Regions from separate parts of the Rhodoferax sp. GW822-FHT02A01 genome, predicted to be linked through region 2. Evidence: predicted binding sites of a transcription regulator. Region 2 holds the regulator's gene; each other region holds the start of a gene.

Region 1 (3,973 bases), 2.5 Mb from region 2:
CCAAGTTGTAAGACCTTGTTAATAGCGTCATCGCGGGGCAGCGGTTGCCGTTGAACAGCCATAAACCGGCACTTCTGTCGGTATGGGCTTCAGCCCCTAGCTGCCATGTTGACCACTACACACCTTCGCACGACGACGCGCATTGCCGCCACCCTGGCGCTGGCCCTGGCCGGCATGGGCGCACACGCTGACAACCTCAACCCCATCCTGGGTGGCGGACTGGGCGCAGTGGCCGGCGCATTCATCGGCCAGTCGGTGGGCGGCCGTGACGGTGCCGTGATCGGTGCAGCCGTTGGCGGTGCCACGGGTGTAGTGATTGCCAGCAACGGCGAACGTCGTCGCGAACCGCAGCGCACCGTGGTCTACACCGAGCCACCCCGCCCAACTCCTGTATATGGCTACCGCGTGGTGGAGCGCGTCAACTACTACCCGGCTCCGGACTATGGTCGCCACGGCTGGGGCGAGCATGGTCGCTACATGGATGAGCGCCGCTGGGAACGTCACGACTGGGACCATCATGGTGGTGAACACCGTGGCTGGGATCGCCACGATTAAGCGCACTTGCACCGCCTAGCAGCCCGCAGGGGCTGCTTATGCTGCAGGTGTGCCCTGCACCTCGGAGCCCAGCGCCTCCAGCAGATCGGGAATGAGTTTTTGCAGCTCTCCCGTGGCGATGGCCACATCGGCATCGAAGTTGTCGTCCTTGCCGTCCGATGAAAGTGCAGCGGCAGCTTCAAACACCACATCCAGCACCGCAACCTTCTTGAGCTGCAACGCCTCGGTCAGCACAAAGGACACGTGGTCATTCCAGGTCAGCGCCAGACGGGTGGGCATCTTGCCCTGGGCAATGTGTTCGCTCACCTCGTCCGTATCCAGCGCATGGCGGGTGTAACGCACCACGGCCTTGGATTCATCGGCCGCCTTGAGTTCGCATTCGCGGTCCACGGTAAAGCCCGGTGGGGCTTCCTTGGTCGCCAGCCACTGGGCCATGGCCGCAGCCGGTGAAACCTGGGTGTCTATCAGCTTCACCGCAAAACCATCGATGGCCTTGACCAGGCAGGTCATCACTTCATCAGCGCGCGATTGGCTGCCTGCATCCAGCACCAGCAGTGCGGCCTGAGGATCGATCCACACCGTAACCGAACCCTGCTTGGTAAAGGCCATAGGCAGCAGGCTCATGCGGGCATCTTCCTGGATTTCGCGCGACTCTTTCTTGCCAGGTTTGCGTCCGGTGGTGGCTTCAATCTGGGCAATCTGCTCCTGCGCACGACGCTTGACCACCGAGGCGGGCAAAACCTTGCTCTCCACCATCAGCTTGAGAATCCACTGTCCGCCCACGACTTCGACCAAGGGGCCATGGGCCACACCGCGCGGCTCCACCCAACCCACTGACTTTTCTTGGGACCCTGCACACTCCACAAAACGGGCCGGCTCCAGTGCCGCTTCCAGCTGCGCAACCGTCACGCTCCAGGGAGGCAGCATGCGGTACATCATCACATTCTTGAACACAGATTTCCTTCTTGTTGACTGCGCAGGATTTGCTGCGCGAGGGCCTATTGTCAACGCAAGCGCATGCCGCTTTTTCATGCAACTTTACATAGCCTTGTCGCCGCACCATCGTGGCGATACAAAGGGGGCGCACACTGGACTCCAGGTTGAAGCCGATGTTCGCTCCGACCCCTCTGAATACAAGGAAACACCATGAAAAAACTGATTCAATCTCTGGTCCTCGCAGGTGTGATGGCAACTGCTGCCGGTGCCGCCTTTGCACAAATGGATGCCGGTCCCATGGGCCCCGACGGCATGCACCGGGACCCGGCCAAGATGGCCCAAATGCATGCCAAGCATCTGTCGGAACTCAAGGCCAAGCTCAAGATCACTGCCAGCCAGGAACCCGCCTGGAACGCCTTCACCGAGAGCATGAAGCCGCCAAGCAATCTGCCTGGAACACGCCCCGACCGTGCCGAACTGGACAAGCTCACCACCCCCGAACGTATCGACAAGATGCGTGCACTGCGCAAGGAGCACATGGCGGCCATGGAAGCTGAAATGGACAAACGCGCCGATGCGACCAAGACCTTTTATGCGGCTCTGACACCGGAACAGCAAAAGACCTTTGACGCAGAGCACGCCAGGATGGACAAGCGTGGAGAACGCTTCCACAAAATGCACCCTGCGGATACCAGCGGCAAGGCCTTGACGCCACCCAAGCCATAGGCTTGCGCGACCGTGCGCAGTGCACGGTTCGGTCCTCTGGAAACGCCTTGATGGAATGCTGACCATCAAGGCGTTTTTCTTGGTGCATCCCCTACCCACTTGACTGGCATCAAGCCGCTAAGATGAAGTCGGCACTACACTCTTCACCTTATCGCCATGCCTACTCCCACACCATCCAACAGCGCACCCAGGATCAAGACCATTGGGATGATGCAACCCCTGATCTGGCTGGTGCAAGGTTTGCGCGACGTGGTCCGCTCAGGCTGGGTCAGCGTGTTCCATGGACTGGCGCTCACGATTGCCGGCATCATCATCATTGCGATTGCCCGCCATCGTTTTTGGCTGCTGGCTGGCGCCTTGTCGGGCTTCATGGTCATCGCTCCCGTGCTGGCAACCGGCTTGTATGCCCTGAGCCGGGCCATAGAGCGTCGGGAAAAAGCCAATCTGTCCGTCGTATTGAAAACCTGGTTGAACTGGCAGCACAGTCACTTCAACAAATGGGACAGTGACTACTGGTGCATGGTGCAGTTCGGTCTTCTTCTTGGTGCGGCAGCCACCGGTTGGGTGCTCACGTCTGCCGCCCTTATCACCCTGCTGGCGCCTGTTCCCATCAACAGCCCGCTAGACTTTGTGCACCACGTGGTGCTGGCGTCCGACAACTGGCTGTTCGAGATCTGGCTGGCCGTGGGCGGCGTGATGGCCGCTCCCCTGTTCGCCTCCAGCGTGGTAGCCATGCCGCTGCTGCTGGATCGCCGCGTGACGCTGATGCAGGCCATATTGACCAGCTGGCAAACCGTGCTGGAAAACCCGGCACCCATGGCGCTCTGGGCCGCCATCATCATGGTTTTTACAATGCTGGGTCTGGGCTCACTGCTGTTGGGTCTGATACCTGTCATCCCCATGCTGGGGCACGCCAGTTGGCATGCTTATCGCGACTTGGTCGACGTATCCCATATCGAGGCCCGAGAGGCTCTGTCCGCACCCGATAGTCAGTTTGGTAATCTTTAATGTTTGGTTTTTCTGAAGAGCAGATCGCAACCTTTGGCCTCACCTTCGGGGTGGGCGGGTTCATGCTCTATATGCTGTTCATCATCGGCCATCTGGCCTGGGAGTCCAAGGCTGGCCGCTTTGGCACCTTTGTGATTTTTCTCGGGCTGGCGTTTGGCATGGTGGGCTTTGTAGCCAAGTACCTGATCCAGTGGTACCTGACCCGCTGAAGTCCCGACAACAAGCCCTAGCCGAACGGCTTGACGCCTATGAGCAGGCCGTGCAGCCACACGGCAAACAATCCGGCTGCAATCACTCCCACAACAACCGTCACCAGCGTGGCATTAACCGTGCCAACAGGGTACTGCGTGTTCTGTGCACGATCGCGACGGCGTGAACTAATGAAGTCCAGCACGCCCCAGGCCAGGAAGGCACCAAACAGCACCATGTGAGCCAGGGTGCCATTGGAAATCAGGTGCGCCAGAGCCCAGGTCTTGACGCCCAACACCATGGGGTGGTGCACTCGCGCCTTGATGGCATTGCCAGGCACATAGGCTGCTGTCAGAAGAACAAAGGCAATCACATTGAACAGCGCTGCAATATGGCGCATCGGCTGGGGTGGCAACCAGATCTGTGTGGGCGTATCACGCGCAATGCCAAAGCCCCAGACAATCAGACCGAAACCCAGGAGGGACATCACGGAATAAGCACCCTTGTAGGCGTTCTCTCCCACGCGGGCAATGGTCTGCGTGCGCCATCCGTCGGCATA
Region 2 (3,973 bases):
CCTGCGTGAAATGAACAACCCCCTGCCACGCTGGTGGGTGGGCCTGTTCGTCATCACCATCATCTTTGCAGCCGTGTACCTTTCTCTGTACCCCGGTCTGGGCAGCTCTCCTGGCAGCTCCGGCTGGACGTCGCATGGACAGTATGACGCCGAGGTTGCCAAGGGCAATGCCGAAGTGGCGCCTATCTACGCCAAGTTCATGGCCATGAAGGTGGAGGACGTTGCCAAGGATCCCCAGGCACATGCCATTGGTGAACGTCTGTTCATGAACAACTGCTCGCAGTGCCATGGCTCCGATGCGCGTGGCGGCAAGGGCTTCCCCAACCTGACTGACAATGACTGGCTCCATGGTGGCACACCCGAGAAAATCGTGGAAACCATCACCAAGGGCCGTGTTGGCAACATGCCTTCGATGGCAGCCGCAGTGGGCACTTCTGACGACGTCAAGAATGTTGCCAACTATGTGCTGAGCCTGTCTGGCAGCCCGCACGACTCCGTGCGTGCCAACCTGGGCAAGGAAAAGTTCGGTGTGTGCGCTGCATGCCACGGCCCAGACGGTAAGGGTATGCAAGCGGTGGGCTCTGCCAACCTGACCGACAACATCTGGTTGCACGGTTTTGGTGAGCAGGCCATCATCAACATGATCACCAACGGCAAGACCAACATCATGCCCGCTCAGGAAAATAAGCTCAGTCCTGAGCAGATCCATGTTGTGGCTTCTTATGTCTGGGGTCTGTCCAACCTGGGCACTGCTCAGCAGTAAGTCGACTCAGTAGCAGCTTCTACCCTGGCAGTGTTTCGAGTCCTGACTCGAAGTCCTGCCGGGGTTTTCTCTTTCAAGTATTGAATGCAAGGAACCGATATGAGTCAGCTCGCCAATGCACCAGAAGCCAAACCATGGTGGAAGTTCGGTCACGTATGGATGGTTGTGGCAGGTCCTGCCATCGTTGTTGTGGCAAGTTTTATCACGCTGTACCTGGCCATCAGCCGACCAGATCCTGTAACGGATGAAAACTACTACCAGAAGGGACTGGAAATCAACAAGACGCTAGGTGGTACACCGTCCAGTGCCGCACCTGCGATGGCTGCAAGGAATCACGCAGCTACTGGCGTCCCCAAGCCTGTGGACGCCCCCTGAACGCTACTTAGCTGCAAACCTTCGGGTTGACGATTTCACGCAGCGCGTCCGTGTTCAGAATGCGGACGTGGCGTTGTTTGACCTCGACGATGTTTTCTTCGACGAACTTGGAGAAGGTGCGGCTGACCGTCTCCAGCTTGAGGCCCAGGTAGCTGCCAATTTCTTCACGCGTCATGCGCAGGACCAGCTCCGATTGAGAGAATCCGCGAGCGTGCAGACGCTGCACCAGGTTGAGCAGGAACGCCGCCAGGCGTTCTTCAGCGCGCATGCTTCCGAGCAGAAGCATCACGCCATTTTCGCGCACGATTTCCCGGCTCAAAATTTTGTGCACGTGGCGCTGCAGCGCTGAAACCTCGCGCGACAGCTCTTCAATCTTTTCAAAAGGCATGACGCACACTTCTGCGTCTTCCAGTGCTACGGCGTCGCAGGTGTGGTGCTCCTGGACGATGCCGTCCAGGCCAACAATTTCGCCTGCCATCTGAAAACCCGTCACTTGGTCGCGGCCATCTTCGGAGGCAACGCAGGTCTTGAAGAAACCTGTGCGGATCGCATACAGGCTGGTGAATCTCTCGCCATTGCGAAACAGTGTGGCGCCGCGCTTGACTTTGCGGCGACTGCCCACCACTTCGTCAATACGCTCCAATTCGGAAGGGGTCAGCCCCAGGGGCATACACAGTTCACGCAGATTGCAGTTGGAACAAGCGACCTTGATGCCGTGGGCACTCATTTCAACCACGTTGCCCGCCGGCCTGATGGAAATCGCGGGATGGGCTTCATCCGGTAGATATGCGTTCATGTGTTCTTCCTTATCTCACCTGATCCAAATCAATTATGAACCTAAATTTCGAAATGTCATGTATTCGAGACCTTGATTCACATCAAACTATCTGTTTGCATCTTCAGGCACATTGTCGGGGATATGTCCTGGAGTACCTATGAATTCTGTCGTATCCCCCGTCACCGAAGACTTGCTGCGCCAATACGACGTTTCCGGCCCGCGCTACACCTCGTATCCTACCGCCGACCGCTTCGTTGAGGCCTTCAATGCAGAAGATTATTCTCAGGCACTGACACAACGCCGCAGCGGGCCTGCTGCTTTGGCATTGCCGCTTTCGCTTTACATACATATCCCATTCTGCGAGTCGCTGTGCTACTACTGCGCATGCAACAAGATCATCACCAAGCACCACGAAAAGGCTGCCGAATACCTGACTTACCTGGAAAAAGAGGTGGCTTTGCATACCCAGCTGATTGGAACTGCACAGTCCGTAAGCCAGTTGCACCTGGGCGGAGGCAGCCCCACCTTTCTGAGCGACGATGAGCTTCGTGCCGTCATGGCGATGCTCAAGCGCAATTTCACCTTTGTCCCTGGTGGGGAATACTCCATTGAAATAGATCCCCGCACCATCGATGCCGAGCGGCTGGATACCCTGGCCGAGCTGGGCTTCAACCGCCTGAGCTTCGGCGTGCAGGATTTTGACCCGGCGGTCCAGAAGGCCGTGCACCGTGTGCAGCCAGCCGAGCAGGTCTTCTCCTTGGTGGCAGATGCGCGCAGCCGTGGGTTTGAATCCATCAATGTAGATCTCATCTACGGCCTGCCCAAGCAAAGCCCTGAGTCGATTGAGCGGACCATTGCCCAGATCATCGAGCTGCGTCCGGATCGCATCGCTTTGTACGCCTACGCCCATCTGCCGGAACGCTTCAAACCGCAGCGCCGCATCAACATTGCCGAGATACCGAGCGGCGGCTCCAAGATTTCCATGCTGTCACGTTCCATGGCCGCACTGATGGAGGCCGGCTACGTCTATGTGGGCATGGACCATTTCGCCTTGCCGGACGACGCGCTGGCCGTGGCTAAGCGCCAGGGACGTTTGCATCGCAACTTCCAGGGCTACAGCACGCAGCCCGATTGCGATCTGATCGCCCTGGGTGTTTCGAGCATTGGGCGAATCGGCGCTACCTACAGCCAGAATGCCAAGACGCTGGAAGAGTATTACGACGCCCTGGACCAGGGGCGCTTTCCCATTGTCCGCGGGTTGGCCTTGACCCGGGACGATCTGGTGCGTCGAGCCGTCATCATGGCGCTTATGTGCCAGGGGCAGGTTCAATATGAATCGATTGAGCTGGCCTACCTGATCGAGTTCAACAGCTACTTTGCCAAGGAGTTGGAAGTCCTGCGTACGCTGGTGGACCAAGGTTTGGTGGTGCTGGAGGAAAGTGCGATCCAGGTCACCGCCAAGGGCTGGTTCTTCGTGCGTGCCGTGGCCATGGTGTTTGACCGCTACCTGCAAACTGACCGTACCCGCGCCAAGTTCTCCAAGATCATTTAGCATCGAAGAATGCAATTTTCCTTGGGCGCCACGGCGCTGTTGATGGGGCTTGCCGGCGGCCCCCATTGCGTCGCCATGTGTGGCGCCGCCTGCGCCGGCATTGGTCAGGCGGCCGGAGCCCGCAAGAACCCGGCAATATTGAGCTTTCAACTCGGGCGCATCGTGGGTTACTCCGCTTTGGGTGCCTTGGCTGCCGCCAGCATGCAGGGGCTGGGCTGGATGACCATCCAATCCGCGGCTCTGCGACCGGTCTGGAGCATGTTCCATGTGGCCGCCATGTTGCTTGGACTGGTGCTGCTGATCCGCGCCCAACAACCCATCTGGCTGGAGTCTGCTGGGCGGCGCATCTGGGCGCGCGCCAAGGCTTTGGGCGCCGGAGCGGGCGGTGCACCGCTGCTGCTGGGAACGTTGTGGGCCTTGTTGCCCTGCGGGTTGCTGTATTCCGCCTTGCTGGTTGCCGCCATGGCTGGCGGTCCGTTGGATGGCGCTCTGGTCATGGCGCTGT
Region 3 (3,973 bases), 210 kb from region 2:
ACAGGCTTTGCGCAGCTTCTGCACTGGCCGCAAGGCTCTTGGGGTAACGCTGCTGGCAGCGTGCCACCAGACTTGCGAACGCCGCCTTGCGTTGGGCCACCACGTTGGGCGGCGCGCCGTCCACGGCAAAGGCCTGGTCTTCGCTGTAGCGGTAGCCGGGCAGCAAGGCCGCCACACGGCGCGCCGTGCGCGGGTGACCGGCCAACGAGCGGTGCTTGGCCATCGACAACTCCAGGCGCGTCTTGGCCTTGGTCAGTGCCAACACCAGCGCTGCACTGCCTACGGTGTAAAGGGCCAGGGTATTCATACCAAACGATTCATTCACGGGTTATTGCCTTCCTAGCAAAACGATTACAGAGAACTATCAACATGACTTTGAAAAAACAGATTCACAACTTATTGGCCAACGAAGACCTGAACTTCCTGCTGACCAACCGCCTGCCGCGACGTTGGCTGACCCAGTTCATGGGGCGCTTCAGCAAGATCGAAAATCCGCTGGTGCGCAGTGCTTCCATCGGCATCTGGAAGTTCTTCAGCGACCTGGACCTGAGCGAGGCGAAAAAGCAGCACTTCAAAAGCATGCATGACTGCTTCACCCGCGAGCTCAAGGACGGTGCACGCACGATCGACACCGACGCCAACGTGATGAGCAGCCCGGTGGACGGCATCATCGGTGCCTGCGGCCCCATAGCCGGCACGCAGGTGTTCCAGGCCAAGGGCTTCCCCTACACGCTGGAAGACCTGCTGGGCACCGAAGAAGACCTGAGCGCCTGGCGCAACGGCACCTTTGTTACCTTGCGCCTGACCAGCAGCATGTACCACCGCTTCCACGCACCCTACAACTGCACGGTGGACAAGGTGCGCTACTTTTCTGGCGACACCTGGAACGTCAATCCGATCGCGCTCAAGCGCGTGGAAAAGCTGTTCTGCAAGAACGAGCGTGCCTTCATCAGCACGCGCCTGAACGGCACCGGTTCCATCAACGGGCAGCGCGTTGCGCTGGTGCCGGTGGCGGCCATTCTGGTGGCCAGCATCCGGTTGCACTTTCTGGATGTGCTGCTGCACATGGGATACAAGGGCGCCAAGACGATGGCCTGCAACGCCAGCTTCGGCAAGGGTCAAGAGATGGGTTGGTTCCAGCATGGGTCTACGGTGATCGTTCTGGCACCCGCCGGGTTTGCCCTGTGCGAAGGACTAGAGCAAGGGACTCACGTGCGGATGGGTCAGGCGCTCCTTCGCTGGAGCCATTGATCCGGGCAGGTGGATGCCATCCACCATGCCAAATTGCTGCTCATGCCGCGCGAGCACATCGCGCAGCACTTCCTCAAAACTCTCGCACACCGCGCCCCAGGCCAGATAGGCCACGCTGCGCGGGCTGACCTCGCGCATCTGCTGTTGCCGGGCTCGGTCCATGGCCAATTCCACTGACGCATTCACAAAGGCCAGCTCATCGCCATTGGGCACCAGAATGCCGTTGTGGTTCTGGATGATGAGTTCCTGCGCGGCGGCGTTGGCATACGACACCACGGCCAAACCACTGGCCAGCGCCTCGGGCACCACGTTGCCAAACGTCTCGGTGAGGCTGGGGAACAGGAACAGATCACCCGATGCGTAGTGCGCCGCCAGCTCCTCGCCCTTGCGGATGCCGGCAAAGTGTGCGTCCGGGCACATCTCTTCCAGCGTCTTGCGCAAGGGGCCATCGCCCACAAACACCAGCTTGGCACGCGGCTGCTTGGCCTGGATGGCACGGAAGGCCGAAACCACCAGACCCACATTCTTTTCCTTGGCAAGGCGCCCCACCAGAATCACCACCGGGTCGTCCGGCAGCACGCCCCAGGTTGCGCGCAGGGCTTCGGAGCGGCGGCTGGGCTTGAAGAGTTCAATGGCCACGCCGCGCGACACCAGGGTGACATTGTCGTAGCCACGGCCTTTTAGTTCCTGCAGCATGGCACGTGTGGGCACCATGGTGGCTTGGGTGCGGTTGTGCAGCTTGCGCAGATAGCTCTCGATGGGCGACTTCAGGATGCCCATGCCGTAGTGCTGCGAGTAGCTATGGAAATTGGTATGAAACGAGCTGGTCAGCGGCAGGTGCAGCTTGCGTGCTGCGGCCACGGCGGACCAGCCCAGCGGGCCCTCGGTCACCACATGCACGATGTCCGGCCTGCGCTCGCCCCACAGCTTGGCCAGACGGCTCTTGGAGGGCAGACCAAAGCGCAACTCGCCATAGGTGGGCAGCGGTATGCCTTTGGAGAGCACCTGGTCCAGGCCTTCGCGCATATCGTTGGCTTCGCGTGCCTGGCGCGGCCGCACAACCTGAATGGCATGGCCACGGTTCAGCAGTCCCTCCACAATGCGCCCCAGCGTCATGGCGACGCCGTTGACTTCTGGTGGAAAGGTTTCCGTCACGACGGCAATACGCATACTCGACTGCCGCGCCGCGAAGGACTCAATGAGGAGGTCGTCTGTGGTTTTCACACCGCTAGACTAAAGATCAATCACTGCAATTTGGTGATGCTTTTTTGACAGTTTGAAGTCTTTGGCGGCCACACAACGACCATTGAATTGCCTAAAGTCAATGAAGGTCGACCGAAACAGGATATGGAGCCCAACCGTCTGCCTATGATGGTCCGCAGGAGCAGGAATATGCAACAACAACCGCAGTCAGACCCAATGACGGACGCACCCCGCCTGGACGGACTCAGTCCGGAGGAAGCGCGTCGCCGCCTGGAGGCTGACGGCCCCAACCTGCTGCCGGGCAATCTGCCCAAGTCGACATGGGCGATTGTGCGTGACGTGGTGACCGAACCCATGTTCCTGATGTTGCTCGCGGGCGGCGCCATCTATCTGGCGCTGGGTGACAAGGCCGAAGCCATCTTCCTGCTGAGTTTTGTGCTGGTGGTGATTGGCATCACTCTGGCACAGGAACGCAAGACCCAACGGGCGCTGGAGTCCCTGCGCGAACTATCGGCACCGCGTGCCCTGGTGATCCGCAGTGGACAGGAACAACGCATTGCCGGGCGCGATGTGGTGTGCGGTGATCTGCTGGTGCTGCGCGAGGGCGATCGGGTTGCGGCGGACGCCAGGTTGTTGAAAGGCTCGGTGGAAGTCGATGAATCGCTGCTGACCGGTGAGTCCGTGCCGATTGCCAAACTGCCGGACGACAGCACCAATCTGTTTGCCAGCACCGTGGTTACGCGCGGCATGGCCTGGGCTGAAGTCACGGCCCTCGCGCAGCAGACATCGGTGGGGCGCATCGGTGCCGACCTGGCGGCCACGGTGGAACCGGTATCTGCGCTGCAGCAAAGCTCGCGCACCTTGGTCACCCGGCTGGGCTGGGGCGCGTTCGGTCTGGCAGTGACGCAGATTGGCCTGAACTGGCTATGGGACGGCCACACCCTGCTGGAGAGTCTGCTCACGGGCATCGCGCTGGCCATGGCCATCGTGCCGGAAGAAATACCGGTCATCCTCACCGTCTTTCTCGCCCTGGGTGCCTGGCGCATCGCACAGCAGAAAGTGCTGACGCGACGTGTCAGTGCGGTAGAGGCACTGGGCGCCATCACTGTGCTGGCCGTGGACAAGACGGGCACGCTCACCCAGAACCGTATGGCCGTTGCCGAACTGACCCTGGAGGATCAGCACTTCACGCCTGAGGGCGCCCAGGAGATGCCCGAACTGTTTCACCGGCTGACTGAATTCGCCATGCTGGCCACACCGGGCGACCCGTTTGACCCCATGGAAAAGGCCATACAACAGTTCGGCCACCAGTGGCTGGAAGGCACCGAGCATGTGCACGACGGCCACGTGCCGGAAGTGGAATACCCACTGTCCCAGGACATCCTGGCCATGACGCGGGTGTTCACCAACGCAGACCCGCAACAGCATCTGCTGGCCACCAAAGGCGCACCCGAGGCCGTGGCCGACTTGTGCCATCTGGAGCCGGCGCGGCGCGATGCAATACGCCTGCAGGTGGAGG
Region 4 (3,973 bases), 2.3 Mb from region 2:
TGTACTATGACGCAGATCAATTTCCGGCGTAGTGTGTTGATGGTGCGGTCGGCTAGCTGCGTGCCAGATAGACGCCCCAGACGGTCAGGGCCATACCTACCAGCGCCATGCCGGTCAGTGTGTTGCCAAAGAGCGCCCAGGCAAACAGGGCGGTACACGGGGGAACCAGATAGAACAGGCTGGCGACGTTGACCGCGTTGCTGTGGCGTATCAGCCAATTGAGCAGGCTCACGGCACCCAGGGACAGCACCAGCACCAACCAGCCCAGGGCAAAGAACAACTCACCACTCCAGTCGATGGCGCCGTGCTCGGTAGCGATTGCCGCCAGGCCGGTGACGACGGTGGTGGGCAGGAACTGGGCGACCGCACCAGTGCGCCAATCGAATGCGGGGCAGAACTTCTTCTGGTACAGCGTGCCCGCGGTGATGGCCAGCAATGCGACCACGGCGGGCAGCAGCGCCTGCAGGCCGAACTCCTGGCCGAGCTTGTTCCACAACACCAGTGCCACTCCCACCAAGCCCAGCAGCAGCCCAACCCACTGACGCGGCAGCACGGTAGCGCCCAGCAGATAGCCCGCGCCAATGGCGGTCAGCAAGGGCTGAACACCCACGACCAGGCTGGCCAGGCCAGCGGGCAGTCCCAAGCCGATGGCCACAAACACACCACCCAGATACAGCCCGTGCATCAGCAGACCGGATATGCCGATGTGTACCCACTGCCGCATGTTCTGCGGCCACGGCGCGCGACTGGCAATGGCGATGGGCACGATGCACAGCAGCACCGCAACGTAGCGAATGGATAGAAAGGTCAGCGGCTGAATGTGGGGCAGTCCCAGCCGCGCGCCAATGAAGCCGGTGGACCACAGCACCACGAAGACAAAAGGCAGCAGGCGGGCGAATTTGGGGCCCATGGTTTCAAGTCTCCCCAAGACGGTGCTTTCCCGTCTCAATTTGCGACACTTTGTTGGAAAAAGAAACTAAGTAGTGCGGATTTGGCGGCACACATTTTGCTCAAGACAAGCTGAGGCCGTGAAACATATCGCAATCGCGGCTTCTTATAGGAGGTATCAAGATATGTCACAAGCTATCAAAGACTTTCTGGTGTCTGTTGGAGTTACGTTGGCCGCTGTTCTTCTGTCCGGCGTCATGTTGACCCTCAGGCCCTGAGAACGGCACTGCCATCCCCCGCAGGGAGCGTTGCAAGCATACCGTTTGGCCGAATGATTGGGCTGTCGTGCGCGGGACACGCATAATTGTCCGCATGACGTGAAAGGCCAGACGATGACAAGTTCCCGATTTCCCACGATGTTCGTGTCCCACGGTGGCGGCCCCTGGCCTTTCGTGGCTGGCATGCGCGAAATGTTTGCCAAGACCGCGCAGGAGTTCCGCGACCTTCCCGAACGACTGCCAGCCAGGCCGCGGGCCGTGCTGGTGATCACCGGGCACTGGGAAGCGCCGCAGTTCAGCGTGTCCATCTCGGAGCATCCGCCCATGGACTACGACTACTACGGCTTTCCCCCCCATACCTATCACCTGAAGTATCCCGCGCCCGGCTCGCCCGTGCTGGCTGCGCGCGTGACCGAGTTGCTGGCTGCCGGCGGCATCACCTGTGCGCAGGACCCGACCCGCGGGTTCGACCATGGCACCTTTGTTCCCTTGGGGCTGATGTACCCAAAGGCGGACGTACCCATCGTTCTGCTGTCCATGAAGTCGGGCTATGACGCAGCCGAGCACATCCGCGTGGGCCAGATGCTCGCCCCCTTGCGCGATGAGGGCATCCTGATCCTGGGCAGCGGCCTGACCTATCACAACATGCGTGGCTTTGGTAACCCGGCATCCTCGCCCATTGCCACCGCCTTTGAACACTATCTCAATGATGCGGTGACGCAGCCCCAGGAGTCCGAACGCAACCGCATGCTAGTGGAGTGGCAGAAAGCCCCCAAGGCGCGCCTGGCCCATCCGCGCGAGGACCATCTGATTCCTCTCATGGTGGTTGCCGGCGCGGCGGGCGCGGACCGTGGAGAGCGCATCTTTGTGGACCACGTGCTGGAAGTGGTCATGGCGTCCTACCAGTTCGGCTGAGGGGAAGCATCCGGGATCGTTGAAAGTTGGAGGAGCATTGACGTTGCTCAAACTCCGGAAAACTGTGACCTGCACAATTTGTTGCACATGCACAAATTTTCCGGAGATTCCCATGACTGCCGTTGCACCCCTTCAACCTTTCGAGGCACTGGACGCCTGCCATCTGCAAATCCAGAGGACGCTGCAGGACTTGACGCGTTTGGCCCGGCGCCTGGAGACCGGTGGTGTAAATGAAATGGACCGCAAGCTGGCGGGCGATATCGAGAGCTTCTTTTCCAACACCTCGCGGGAGCACCATGCCGAGGAAGAGGCGCATGTGTTTCCGCAGATTCTGGCCAGCGGCAGTGCCAAGCTGTCTGCGGCAGTGAAAAGCCTGCAGCAGGACCATGGCTTCATTGAAGAGAACTGGATTGAGCTGGCGCCCCAGTTGCGCGCCATTGCCGAGGGCAATGACTGGGTGCATGCGGAAGAGTTTCAGCACAACGTGAGCACCTTTCTCGAGCTGCTCAACGGCCATATTGCGTTGGAAGAGTCGTTGATCTACCCCGAGTCCAAGGCCATGTGGGCCGCAACCATCGCCCGACGGCGATAGCCTAGCGCTGGGCTACGGCCAGCCGCAAGGCCAGCGCGGCAAACACCGCGCCTGCGGCGCGATTCATCCACTGCTGGGCGCGCGCCGAGCCGCGTAGTCGCTGCCCCAGGCTGGCAGCAAAGTAGCTGATGGCGCCAAAGGTCACCAGCGTTGCCAGGATGAAGATGGCGCCCAGCTCTGCCAGTTGTAGCACCACCGAGCCGCGTCGCGCGTCCACGAATTGCGGCAAAAAAGCGAGAAAGAAGAAGACCACCTTGGGGTTGGTCAGATTCATCACGATGCCGCGGCGGTAGAGCTGCAGAGGGCGCAACAAGGGTGCTGAGGCATCGCTGCCTTCTGTCACGGGGGCCCTGAACGCGCCCCAGGCCAGATAGGCCAGATAGCCGGCGCCCACCATCTTCAGGACCACAAAGGCCGTCTCGGAAGCTGCAAAGACAGCGGCCAGACCCAGCGCAACGGCCGAGGTGTGCACTACCAGACCGGTGCACAGCCCCAACACCACCAGCATCCCGGCGCGCTTGCCCTGGGTGGCGGACTGCACCAGCACAAAGATGTTGTCAGGACCGGGCGTGACCCCCAGAAGAAGGGAGACCCCGAAGAAGGCAATGGCGGTTTGCAGACTGAGCATGGGGCGATGGTAGCGGGTTTGCGCTCAGCCTTGCCTGAGCAGGACTTGCAGTTCCGCCAGAAAGCTGTCGCGAATCTGATGCAACTGCTGCAGCGCTTCGGATACGGCATGGCGCTCACCCAAGGCATGCTGGCGCAGAATCTGCGCAGCCAGCGTATGCACGTCGTGGTGGAGGCGGTGTGCATTCTGCACAGCGGCCAGATCCGGGTGCCTGTCCAGGCCGCCTCTTTTCAGCCATATCCCCAGGCGGCACTGGTCCATGTCCATAGGCGGAGGGACATCATGCTCGCCCATCAGGAAGTGCTCCAGCGCTATGACCCAGGCCCTGTGCTCCACGCCTGCAAACAGCAGCGGCCGGTTGGAGCGGCTGATCTCTGCCTGGTTCAGCCAAGTCGGGTCGGGACGCCAGCTTGCAATCCAGCCGGACAGATCCTGCGCGGGCATGGGCTTGGCAATGCAATAACCCTGGGCCAGTTCACAGCCCATCTGCAGCAGCATGCGGCCGGTTTCCACGGACTCGACGCCCTCGGCGATGACCTGGCGCCGAAACGCATTGGCCAGGCCGATGGTGCCTTCCAGGATGGCCAGGTCATCGGGCTCCACCATCATGTCCCGGACAAAGCTCTGGTCGATCTTCAGCTGCGTGACCGGCAGCAGCTTGAGATAGGTAAG

The links. The regulator FNR, encoded in region 2, switches genes on or off when oxygen is low (the NO sensors DNR and NnrR bind a similar motif). The targets are predictions, from matches to a motif close to TTGATNNNNATCAA.
Region 1: AAGF34_RS07225 (DUF2189 domain-containing protein) is a predicted target of FNR. The motif match lies at 2,317-2,330, and genes of this name have one in related genera.
Region 3: AAGF34_RS17930 (cation-translocating P-type ATPase) is a predicted target of FNR. The motif match lies at 2,563-2,576, and genes of this name have one in related genera.
Region 4: AAGF34_RS03965 (hemerythrin domain-containing protein) is a predicted target of FNR. The motif match lies at 2,119-2,132, and genes of this name have one in related genera.

What each region holds. Positions count from the first base shown of each region.
Region 1 covers NZ_CP152376.1:1,530,691-1,534,663, forward strand. The annotation lists gene AAGF34_RS07210 (glycine zipper domain-containing protein) at 106-555, shown strand; gene AAGF34_RS07215 (recombination-associated protein RdgC) at 592-1,509, opposite strand; gene AAGF34_RS07220 (Spy/CpxP family protein refolding chaperone) at 1,702-2,217, shown strand; gene AAGF34_RS07225 (DUF2189 domain-containing protein) at 2,374-3,225, shown strand; gene AAGF34_RS07230 (DUF2788 domain-containing protein) at 3,225-3,434, shown strand; gene AAGF34_RS07235 (NnrU family protein) at 3,452-3,973, opposite strand, start outside.
Region 2 covers NZ_CP152376.1:4,018,518-4,022,490, forward strand. The annotation lists gene ccoP (cytochrome-c oxidase, cbb3-type subunit III) at 1-763, shown strand, start outside; gene AAGF34_RS19135 (FixH family protein) at 863-1,138, shown strand; gene fnr (fumarate/nitrate reduction transcriptional regulator Fnr) at 1,146-1,865, opposite strand; gene hemN (oxygen-independent coproporphyrinogen III oxidase) at 2,074-3,468, shown strand; gene AAGF34_RS19150 (sulfite exporter TauE/SafE family protein) at 3,478-3,973, shown strand, end outside.
Region 3 covers NZ_CP152376.1:3,804,980-3,808,952, reverse strand. The annotation lists gene AAGF34_RS17945 (aminotransferase class III-fold pyridoxal phosphate-dependent enzyme) at 1-325, opposite strand, end outside; gene asd (archaetidylserine decarboxylase) at 370-1,251, shown strand; gene AAGF34_RS17935 (glycosyltransferase family 1 protein) at 1,195-2,421, opposite strand; gene AAGF34_RS17930 (cation-translocating P-type ATPase) at 2,644-3,973, shown strand, end outside.
Region 4 covers NZ_CP152376.1:828,168-832,140, reverse strand. The annotation lists gene AAGF34_RS03975 (DMT family transporter) at 53-910, opposite strand; gene AAGF34_RS03970 (class III extradiol ring-cleavage dioxygenase) at 1,281-2,081, shown strand; gene AAGF34_RS03965 (hemerythrin domain-containing protein) at 2,194-2,673, shown strand; gene AAGF34_RS03960 (LysE family translocator) at 2,675-3,301, opposite strand; gene AAGF34_RS03955 (PAS domain S-box protein) at 3,326-3,973, opposite strand, start outside.